Regions from separate parts of the Arthrobacter sp. zg-Y1219 genome, predicted to be linked through region 2. Evidence: predicted binding sites of a transcription regulator. Region 2 holds the regulator's gene; each other region holds the start of a gene.
The links. The regulator LexA, encoded in region 2, represses DNA repair genes until DNA is damaged. The targets are predictions, from matches to a motif close to TCGAACANNTGTTCGA.
Positions count from the first base shown of each region.

Region 1: the regulator LexA is predicted to act here: its motif matches at 1,248-1,263, upstream of ruvA (Holliday junction branch migration protein RuvA).
Region 3: the regulator LexA is predicted to act here: its motif matches at 1,143-1,158, upstream of QNO00_RS16465 (HNH endonuclease signature motif containing protein).

Region 1 covers NZ_JASKLY010000003.1:267,297-270,569, reverse strand. Annotated here, with positions in the region: gene QNO00_RS02415 (YebC/PmpR family DNA-binding transcriptional regulator) at 1-529, shown strand, start outside; gene ruvC (crossover junction endodeoxyribonuclease RuvC) at 537-1,142, shown strand; gene ruvA (Holliday junction branch migration protein RuvA) at 1,285-1,914, shown strand; gene ruvB (Holliday junction branch migration DNA helicase RuvB) at 1,940-3,001, shown strand; gene yajC (preprotein translocase subunit YajC) at 3,241-3,273, shown strand, end outside.
Region 2 covers NZ_JASKLY010000012.1:407,180-410,452, reverse strand. Annotated here, with positions in the region: gene QNO00_RS08925 (histidinol-phosphate transaminase) at 1-393, opposite strand, end outside; gene QNO00_RS08920 (LysM peptidoglycan-binding domain-containing protein) at 595-1,053, opposite strand; gene lexA (transcriptional repressor LexA) at 1,460-2,281, shown strand; gene QNO00_RS08910 (ATP-dependent DNA helicase) at 2,443-3,273, opposite strand, start outside.
Region 3 covers NZ_JASKLY010000022.1:22,434-25,706, reverse strand. Annotated here, with positions in the region: gene QNO00_RS16475 (AMP-binding protein) at 1-321, opposite strand, end outside; gene QNO00_RS16470 (DUF1540 domain-containing protein) at 392-682, opposite strand; gene QNO00_RS16465 (HNH endonuclease signature motif containing protein) at 1,431-2,981, shown strand; gene QNO00_RS16460 (hypothetical protein) at 3,139-3,273, opposite strand, start outside.

The DNA of each region.
Region 1 (3,273 bases), on a different contig from region 2:
CCTGGGCGACGCCGTCGACTACCAGACCATCATGTACGAGGGCTACGGCCCGCAGGGCACCGCCCTGCTCATTGAGTGCCTCACCGACAACAAGAACCGCGCCGCCTCCGAGGTGCGCCTGGCTGTCACCCGCAACGGCGGCAACATGGGCGACCCCGGGTCGGTGGCCTACATGTTCACCCGCAAGGGCGTTGTCACCCTGCCGAAGAAGGACCTCACCGAGGACGACCTCCTGATGGCAGTGCTCGACGCCGGCGCTGACGAGGTCAAGGAATCCGGCGAGAACTTCGAGATCATCTCGGAAGCTGCCGACCTGCGCGGCGTCGTCGCCGCCCTCGAGGAAGCCGGCATCGAGTACGACACCGACGAAGCCGAGTTCCTGCCCTCCATGCACGTGGAACTGGATGCCGACAACGCCCGGAAGTTCCTGAAGCTCGTGGACGCCGTCGAGGACCTGGACGACGTCCAGAACGTGTACTCCAACGCCGACATCCCCGCCGAGGTCTTCGCTCAGCTCGAAGACGACTGAGCGCCGGGTGAGCCTGCGCGTCCTCGGTGTTGATCCGGGCCTGACCCGGTGCGGCCTGGGCGTGGTCGACGTCGAACGCAACCGCCGTGCCACCCTGGTGGCGGTGGGAGTGGTCGGCACCGAGGCGGGAACTGCCCTGGACGCGCGGCTGCTGGTGATTGCCGAGGCCATTGACCTGTGGCTGGACACCCACAAGCCCGATGTCCTGGCCGTGGAACGGGTGTTCAGCCAGCTCAACGTCAGCACCGTCATGGGCACCGCGCAGGCCTCCGGCGTCGTCATCGCCGCCGCGGCGCGGCGCGGCATTCCGGTGGCCCTGCACACGCCCACCGAGGTGAAAGCCGCGGTCACCGGGTCCGGCGGGGCGAACAAGGACGCGGTGGGCAAAATGGTCACCAAGATCCTGCGCCTCGACGCGCCGCCCAAACCCGCCGACGCCGCCGACGCCCTCGCGCTGGCCATCACGCACGCTTGGCGGCGCGGTGTTGCCGGACCGGGGCAGACGACGGCGGGATCGGCCTCCGGGGCGCGGGCGGCGGTACGGCCGCCCACCGCCGGGCTGACGCCGGCCCAACGGCTCTGGGCTGAAGCCGAAGCCCGCGCCCGGCGCTGACCGGCTCTGTGTTGACCGGCCCCTGTGTTGACCGGCCCGGCGTGGCTGATACTCCTGCGGCAGCGTGCCGGAACCGGGGAATGCTGCCGGCACGCAGTAGGGTATTCGTAGATATGTTCTACACAGCCCCTGGAGTTTTGTCATGATCGCATCCCTGCGCGGGACCGTAACGCACGTTGGCCTGCACTCGGCAGTGATCGACGTTAATGGCCTCGGAATGCTGGTTCAGGCCACGCCGCAGACGCTGAGCTCCCTGCACGTGGGCCGTGAAGCACTGGTGCAGACCGCCATGATTGTCCGCGAGGACTCCATGACGCTGTTCGGCTTCACCGACGCCGACCAGCGGGAAGTCTTCGAAACGCTGCTGAGCGTCAGCGGCGTCGGCCCGCGCATTGCGCTGGCCGTCCTGGCCGTCCACACCCCGGAAGCAATCCGCGTGGCCGCGTCCTCCGGTGATGACAAGGCCTTCAGCAAGGTTTCCGGCATCGGACCCAAGGGCGCCCGCCGGATCGTGCTGGAACTGGCCGACAAGCTGGTGCCGCTGGGCACTGCGGACGCTCCGGCAACAGCACGCTGGCAGGACCAGGTCCTGGCCGCCATGACCGGACTGGGCTGGACGGAGAAGGACGCCACAGCGGCCATCGACGCCGCCGTCGCCGAAGCGCCGGACGTCGCCGCCGCCGGCAACGTGGGCGAAATCCTGAAGCTGACCCTCCGCCGCCTGGGCACCGACGGCGCCCGTGCCCGCGCACCGCGCCAGCAGGTGAGCTGAGGTGTCAGCCCTTCCCGGGGACGGTATCGTTGCCCCCACCGGTGACCCGGACGACAAGGCGATCGAGGCGGCCCTGCGGCCGAAGAACCTCGACGATTTCGTCGGCCAGAAACGCGTGCGCGAGCAGCTCTCCCTCGTCCTGGAAGCCTCCCGGCTGCGGGGCCGCAGCGCCGACCACGTGCTGCTGTCCGGGCCTCCCGGGCTGGGCAAGACCACCCTGTCGATGATTATCGCTGCCGAAATGAACGCGCCGCTGCGCATTTCGTCCGGCCCGGCCATCCAGCACGCCGGTGACCTGGCCGCCATCCTGTCCTCCCTCACCGAGGGGGAGGTGCTGTTCCTCGACGAGATCCACCGGATGTCGCGGCCGGCCGAGGAAATGCTCTACATGGCCATGGAAGATTTCCGGGTGGACATCATCGTGGGCAAGGGCGCCGGCGCCACGGCCATTCCGCTGGACCTGCCGCCGTTTACCCTGGTGGGCGCCACCACGCGGGCCGGCCTGCTGCCCGGTCCGCTGCGGGACCGCTTCGGCTTCACCGGACACCTTGAGTTCTACTCCACGACGGAGCTGGAGCTGGTGCTGCGCCGCTCGGCAATGCTGATGGACATGAAGGTCAATTCCGCCGGGTTCGCTGAAGTTGCCGGCCGCTCCCGGGGTACGCCGCGCATCGCCAACCGGCTGCTGCGCCGGGTGCGGGACTGGGCGCTGGTGCACGGCGTGGACCAGATCGACGCGCGGACTGCCGGCGCCGCCCTGGACATGTATGAGGTGGACGCCCGCGGCTTGGACCGGCTCGACCGCTCAGTGCTGCGGGCGCTCATCACGAAGTTCAACGGGGGACCGGTGGGCCTGTCCACCCTGGCCATCGCCGTCGGCGAGGAACCGGAAACCGTGGAGACCGTCGCGGAGCCGTATCTGGTGCGCGAAGGCCTGCTGGGCCGGACCCCGCGCGGCCGGGTTGCCACCCGCGCCGCTTGGGAACATTTGGGCCTCCAGATGCCGGACAACGTTGCCGCCGGGCTGCCCGAGAACATGTTCTCGGGACCGGGAACCAACACCTCTCCGGAGTCGGATGCCGGGTAGCCTCCCGGCCGGCTTGAGTCCCGGGGACCCGGCGAGCCAAAATGATCGGGGAGAATACCGGAAAAGTACAGCGTGTGCCGCAACTTATGCGCTCCCGTACACGTTTACCTTTAGACTGGTCATTCATTGGCCGGGCTGTGTGCCCGGCTGCGAGAACAACTCGACGGCAGTGCCGACGCCGGTGCCGGCCGTTCCAGTGACATCTGCACACTCTTCTCCAACAGAAACGGAACCACTCTGTGTTCTTAAACATCATGGCCCAAACCAATCCG
Region 2 (3,273 bases):
GGTGCCGCTGGCCAGCAGCGGATACATGGAATACGTGGGCGGGAAGCTCAAGGCGGTCCGGCCCGGGCCGCCGAAGGCCTGGAGGATCTGTTGCAGGACCTCGTTGGAGCCGTTGCCGGCCCAGATGTTCTCCGGGCTCAGTCCGTGGCCGAGATAGCCGGCAAGCCGCTCGCGAAGTTCAGTGAATTCCCGGTCCGGATAACGGTTCAGTCCGGCCACCGCCCGCTCAACGGAAGCTACGATCGCCTTCCGCACCTGGTCGGGCAACCCGTGGGTGTTCTCGTTGACATTGAGCAGGATGGGCACATCCAGCTGCGGCGCACCGTAGGGTGTCAATCCTCGGAGATCCTCGCGCAGGGGAAGTCGGTTCAGTCTTTCCAGCTGTTCAGTCACCTGTACAGCTTAAGACTCGAAGGCGGGGCGGGAAGAATCCCTCCGGCCGGGCAGGCGGGTTGTTACGCCCCGAGTTGCGCTGTTTGTAATGGCGCCGTGTGTGATTGCGCCGCTTGGGATAGCGCCGTGTGTCATTGCGCCGCGCCGCCGGCACATCAACTTGCGATTGCACCGTTTGTGTTTGTGCAGCGCCGTGGCGCCTCAGCGCTGGGTGGGAATGAACAGCTGCACGCCGACCGGAACCCGGTCATCGGAAAGGTTGTTCAGCTCCATGATCTCCGCGACCACATCGCGGGGATCGCGGTCGGGAGCAAATTCCTCGGCCAAGGCCCACAAAGAATCACCGGCACCGACGCTCACCTGCACGGTCTGCGTAACGTCGGGCGCCCCGCCCGAGGAGGCCATGGCGGGAGCCGTGAAGAATCCCAGGACCGTGAGTGCGGCAGCCGCGGTCAGCATCAGGGGAAGGCCGATAAACACCAGCCGGCCGCGGCGCGTCAGCCGCAGCTGCCGCCGCTCGGCGGGCACCGGCACAGCGGCCGGATTGGTGGACCCGGCAACGGGCCTCGGCGCTGAGGCCCGGGCGGCCGTCAGCTGAGGTCGGGCCGGGGCGGAGATGAAACGTGAGATGGGGTTTGACAGGTGTATCTGGGCGGGCATTTCAGCACCTTTCCGGTTCGATGGCCGCAGGAAATAACCGAAGCCATATTCGAACGATTGGAAGCTATCTGACATCTTTGGACTCCGGCGCGCTGCCATCATCGAAAGTATGTTCGATTCTTGTGAACTCATTTCTAGCACCTATCTACTAACAAAGTCGAGACTCGCTCGAACAAATGTTTGAAAACGTTGCTCCGCTCGCCTAGCGTTGAGCATGAGGAAGAGGTTCATCCGGTTCCGTCCGGACCGAAGCCGGAGCGCGGGCTCCGCAGCGGTTCGTACAGGACCACTGAATCAGCTGCCTCTGACATAACCGCCGGCACGGCTTGCACAGCGTTCCAGCCCCGACATTCACCCGACCAGCTCCGGCACCGACCGGACCAGCTGACCCCGAAGGGAACCCCACGTGGCCCGCAGGACTGCTTCCGAAGACAGCACCAACCAGCCAGCGGCAACCGGCTCCCGTGCGCGTGCGAAAGGTCTGACTCCGCGGCAGAAGACCGTTCTGGAGATGATCCAGCGTTCCGTCAGCACCAACGGTTACCCGCCCACCATGCGGGAAATCGGAGACACCGTGGGGCTGGCAAGCCTTTCCAGCGTGACCCATCAGCTCATGCAGCTGGAGAAGCTCGGCTACATCCGCCGCGACCCCAAGCGCCCCCGCGCCATGGAAATCCTGATTCCGCTAATGCTGCGGGACGGAAAGGCCGTCGCTCCGGGCGAGGACTCAGCCGGTTCCCCGGCCGAGTCTGCGCCGGCAGCCGCCGGCTCCCGCACCGGCGAAGACGGCGCCGGCGACAAAGCAGGCTCGGCTGCCGGAATGGCCACGGTCACCGAGCTGTCGACCTCCGTTGACACGGCCATGGTGCCGCTGGTGGGCCGCATCGCCGCCGGCGGTCCGATCCTCGCTGAACAGGTTGTCGAGGACATCATGCCGCTGCCCCGCCAGCTGGTGGGTCACGGAGACCTGTTCATGCTCAGGGTCTCGGGCGACTCCATGGTCGACGCCGCGATTTGCGACGGTGACTGGGTGGTTGTCCGCCGGCAGCCCACGGCTGAGAACGGCGACATCGTTGCCGCCCTGCTGGATGACGAAGCCACGGTCAAGACCTTCCGGCAGCGCAACGGCCACACCTGGCTGCTGCCGCAGAACACGCGCTATGAGCCCATCGTGGGCGACCATGCAGTCATCATGGGCAAGGTTGTCTCGGTGATGCGCTCGCTCTAGCGGGCCCCGCACACAGCAGCGGTCCCCGCGGCGGGATTCCACGGGTGGTCTCCCGCGAGGGCTGGAGCGGATAACGGGTGGAGTAACGCGGAAAGGGCGGTTGGAGTTATCTCCGACCGCCCTTTCCGTTCGGTGGTGCCGCCCGTTCAGTGGTGCCGGCGCTACTTCCGCGCAGGGGCCTTCTCCGCCGCCGCCGACTGCTCGGCGAGCCGCCCCAGAACCGAGAGCACCACAGAGCGGTCAGTCGTGGACCAGAACGGCGGCAGGGCTGCCTTCAGGAAGCTGCCGTAGCGGGCCGTGGCCAAGCGGGAGTCCAGGATGGCCACCACACCGCGGTCCCCCGCGGCACGGATCAGACGGCCGGCACCCTGCGCCAGCCGGACGGCCGCGTGGGTCGCGGCAACTGACATGAAGCCGTTGCCGCCGGCCTTGGCCACTGCGCGGGTGCGCGCGGTCATCAGCGGGTCATCCGGACGCGGGAACGGTATGCGGTCAATCAGCACCAGCCTGCAGGCGGCGCCCGGCACGTCAACGCCCTGCCACAGCGACATGGTGCCAAACAGGCAGGTGTCGGGTTCCTCGGAGAACTGCTTGACGAGCGAGGACATCGAGGACTCCCCCTGGCACAGGATCGGGAAATCCACCCGGGTGCGCATCGCGTCGGCGGCCTCCTCGGCCGCCCGGCGCGAGGAGAACAGTCCCAGTGCTCCGCCGTTCGAGGCCTTCAGAAGCGCCTCGATTTCATCCAGCTGCGCCTCCGAGGTGCCCCGCTCGGGCTTGGGCAGGTCCTTCGCCACGTACAGCACGCCCTGCCGCGGATAGTCGAAAGGACTGCCGACGTCGGTCCCCGTCCACGACGGCGCGCCAGGCCCCAGGAGCCCCAGAGCGCCGGCCACAGGGCCAAATTCGGATCCGATGGCAAGGGTCGCCGAGGTCAGGACCACGGTGTGGCCGTCGAACAGCCCTTCACGCAGCCGGCCGGCGACCGACAG
Region 3 (3,273 bases), on a different contig from region 2:
AGTGGCGCCGGAATGGTTGCAGATATAGGCGACCTCGGGCGGAGACAACCGGGTGTTCAGCGGAACGAGGACACCTCCGGCCAGGGGCACGGCGTAGTGGGCTATCAGCAGCTCGGCGGAGTTCGTGCCGAGGAACGCGGCCCGGCCTCCCGGCTGGAGGCCTGAGGCCAGCAGGGCGTGCGCGGTGCGGGTTACTGCTTCCGCAAACTCCCGGTAGGTCAGGCGGCGATTGCCGTCTATTACCGCTGTCTTTGTCGGGTGGACCTGCGCCGCGCGTTCGAGGAAGCGAAGCGGTGTCAAAGCGGTATCCAAGCCTGGCATTGTTCTCCTTTGAGGCGGTTAATCGCCTCCAACGCTACAGGGTTTTTGAGGCTTGGATCACACATTGTGCCTAGCGGGGCTGGTAGGTTAGGCAGTCCGCCAGCTCGGAACCGGGGCCGACTTTGACATCGTGGGCATTGCACATGAGGTGGTCGTTATGCCGGCACTCGCTCCGCAGGCAGGCTCCGACCGATGCAAGAACCTTGGGCAGGCCTCCGGTTTCAGCCGTGTCGATAAAGGTGGAGCAGCTCGCGTGGTCGGGGGTGCCGCCGACTGTGATGGCGTAAGCGGTGCAGCCGTCGTGGTTGAAATCGCAGCTGTGGACGGCGCAATCGCTGACGGGCGCTACATGATCAGTCATGATTCCTCCAGAGGGAGTTATGTCTGTCGAATTTCGAACGTACCACCGTTGTCCGCCGATAATTAGGGCGAATATGTTGCACGTATTTCCGGATGTCTGCCACGCCGCAGCGCACGTCGGGGGAGGCGTGCCGAGGGGTGCTCAAGGCTCCCCGGGCGGGCTGATTCGATCCCTCCTTCGACGACTCCTCCATGCTGTTCTGATGGACCTCTTCGGTGGCACTGTTCGGTGGGCGCCGTCGGGGAAGCACGTCGGTGAGGCATCCGTTCTGCCCGGTTTGTCTGGGATGTATGAGTTGCCCCTGCACGAGCGGGTATCCACTCTTCGCAGCAAGTAGTTGCCCGCAAAAGTGGGGTATTTGAGAGTCTAAAAAGGGCCTGTTTTGGCCTGTTTTGGGGTGGTTTTGGCGCTTCTTGAACCCGGAAATGTCAGTGCCGGGTGAAAGTCTGAAGTCATGGATCAGAACGGATCTTCGACCGGGACTCCCGGCACTGGACATGGACAGGCTGCAAACTCCAGCCTGTCGGTTTTCCTTGCCGAGCCGGGCGTTGTCGGAACTGATCCAGCTGTCAGTGACGGAGCTGAAGTTCAAGGATCCGGTGGTCCTCAGGCCCCTGCCTCCTCTGATAATTCCGTCCATTCCCCGGGGCCGTCCGACACCGGTTACCGGGACGGGTTTACCGGGTTGCTGGCCCTGCAGAACGTGGAGTCCCTGACCGAGGCTGAAGTCGGTGGGGCCTTGTTGCGATTGGATCATTTGATCCGGTGGGCGCAGGCGCAGCAGGCTCGGGTCCTGTCCCGGCTGCAGACCGTCTACGAGGACGAGACGCTATCCGTTACCGGGTTGCGGGACGCGGAAATGGCGTTCAGCCTCGCCGCGGAGGAAGCCGCAACCATTCTGGGAGTTCCCACCGGTACCGGAAAGGCGTTGATGAGTCAGGCCGGTGATCTCTGCACCAAAAACACGGCCACACTGAAGGCGTTGGAGGCCGGGCAGATCAGTTACGGGCACGTCGAGACCTTGGTGGAGCAGTGCGTGGGCGTGGTGCCGGGCGAGCTGCCCGGATTCGAAGCGGAGCTGCTGGGGATGGCGGCGGGCCAGACCAAAACCCAGTTCCGGGTGAAGGCTCACCGGCTGCGGGAGAAGTACTATCCGGAAACCATCGTGCAGCGGCAGGCGACGGCGTTTGAGCAGCGGACGGTGTGGGTGCGTCCGGAGCCGGACGGGATGTCCTGGCTCTCGGCGTTGCTGCCTGCCGAGAAAGCCCAAGCGATTTTTACTCAGCTCAGTGTTGCGGCCCGGGGTGAGCAGGCCGCCGGGGACACGCGCACGGTGGATCAGTTGCGCACGGATATCCTCACGGACTTGCTCGGCGGCCATGACCATGAGTGCGGGGACGAGTGCAGCAACAGAAACGGTGGTGGCGGCCGTGGCAAAGGCAGCAAAGGCGGCAGCGGCCGGAGGAGCGGAGACAGCGGCGGCACTGGTTCGGGTGCGAAGAGCAAGACGGACAAAGGGCGCAGTAAGGGTTCCGGTTCCGGCAAGGGTTCAGGGAAGGGGTCCGGGTCCGGGTCCGGGTCCTGTCGGATTGGCCATGGTCCCAGGGCTCGGACGGAGATTCTGGTGATGATCAACGCCGAAACCCTCTTCGGAGCCGATGACCAGCCGGCCGAACTGAACGGATACGGGCCCATCAGTCCCGTAACGGCCCGGCGGATGGCCCGCGAGGCCATGAAATGGACCCCGGTGGAACGCGATCCGGACACCGAGGAGATCCTGCGGGTCGGAAAAAGACGAAAAGTTCCCGACGGATTGAAACGGGTCCTGCGGGTGCGGGACGGGACCTGCCGCTTCCCGGGGTGCCGGACCAATGCGGTAATTTCCGAGATTGACCACACCAAGCCCTGGGCGCAGGGCGGGCCGACTGATCATGACAATTTAGAGCATTTGTGCCGGCGGCATCACATGTTCAAATCCGAAGGGTTTTGGAAGGCCAGGCAGCCTCGTCCCGGGGTGATTGAGTGGACCTCGCCGGGCGGCAGGTGTTACCGGACGGAACCGCAACTGAGCCTGTCCCGGGAATGCTGCGGCGATGACGGCGGCCAATTGCGCCCGGACATCACCGCGAATAGCGGTCAGGCGAATGGCGGAGGCAAGGCGGCGGGCATTGGTCCATCACGGGCCAATGATGCCGGCGGACCAAGCGCTCCAAGTGCTCCCGGCGGACCAAGCGCTCCAGATGGCCCGAGCGCTCCAGATGATCCGGACGACTACGGAGACGACCCGCCGCCCTTCTAGGGCGAACTGATTCATCGAGATTCGGAAGGGCTCGCAGCTGGAACCCGCTGGAACCAGCTGGGGGCCAGCTGGAACCAGCTGGGGGCCAGCTGCAGCAGGACAGGGCTGGCGGCTGGAGCCGTACAGGGCTGGCGGCTGGAGCCCGGCCTCTCTGGAGCTACCCCAAACCCTCCAGCTTGGCCTGGGCTTTCTCCACGGCCCGTCGGGCCGCACGCGCTGTGCGGCGGGCACTATCGCGTGCCCGTTCGAGGGTGCCCGCACGGCGGTCGACGGCAGCCACTTCACGCTCGAG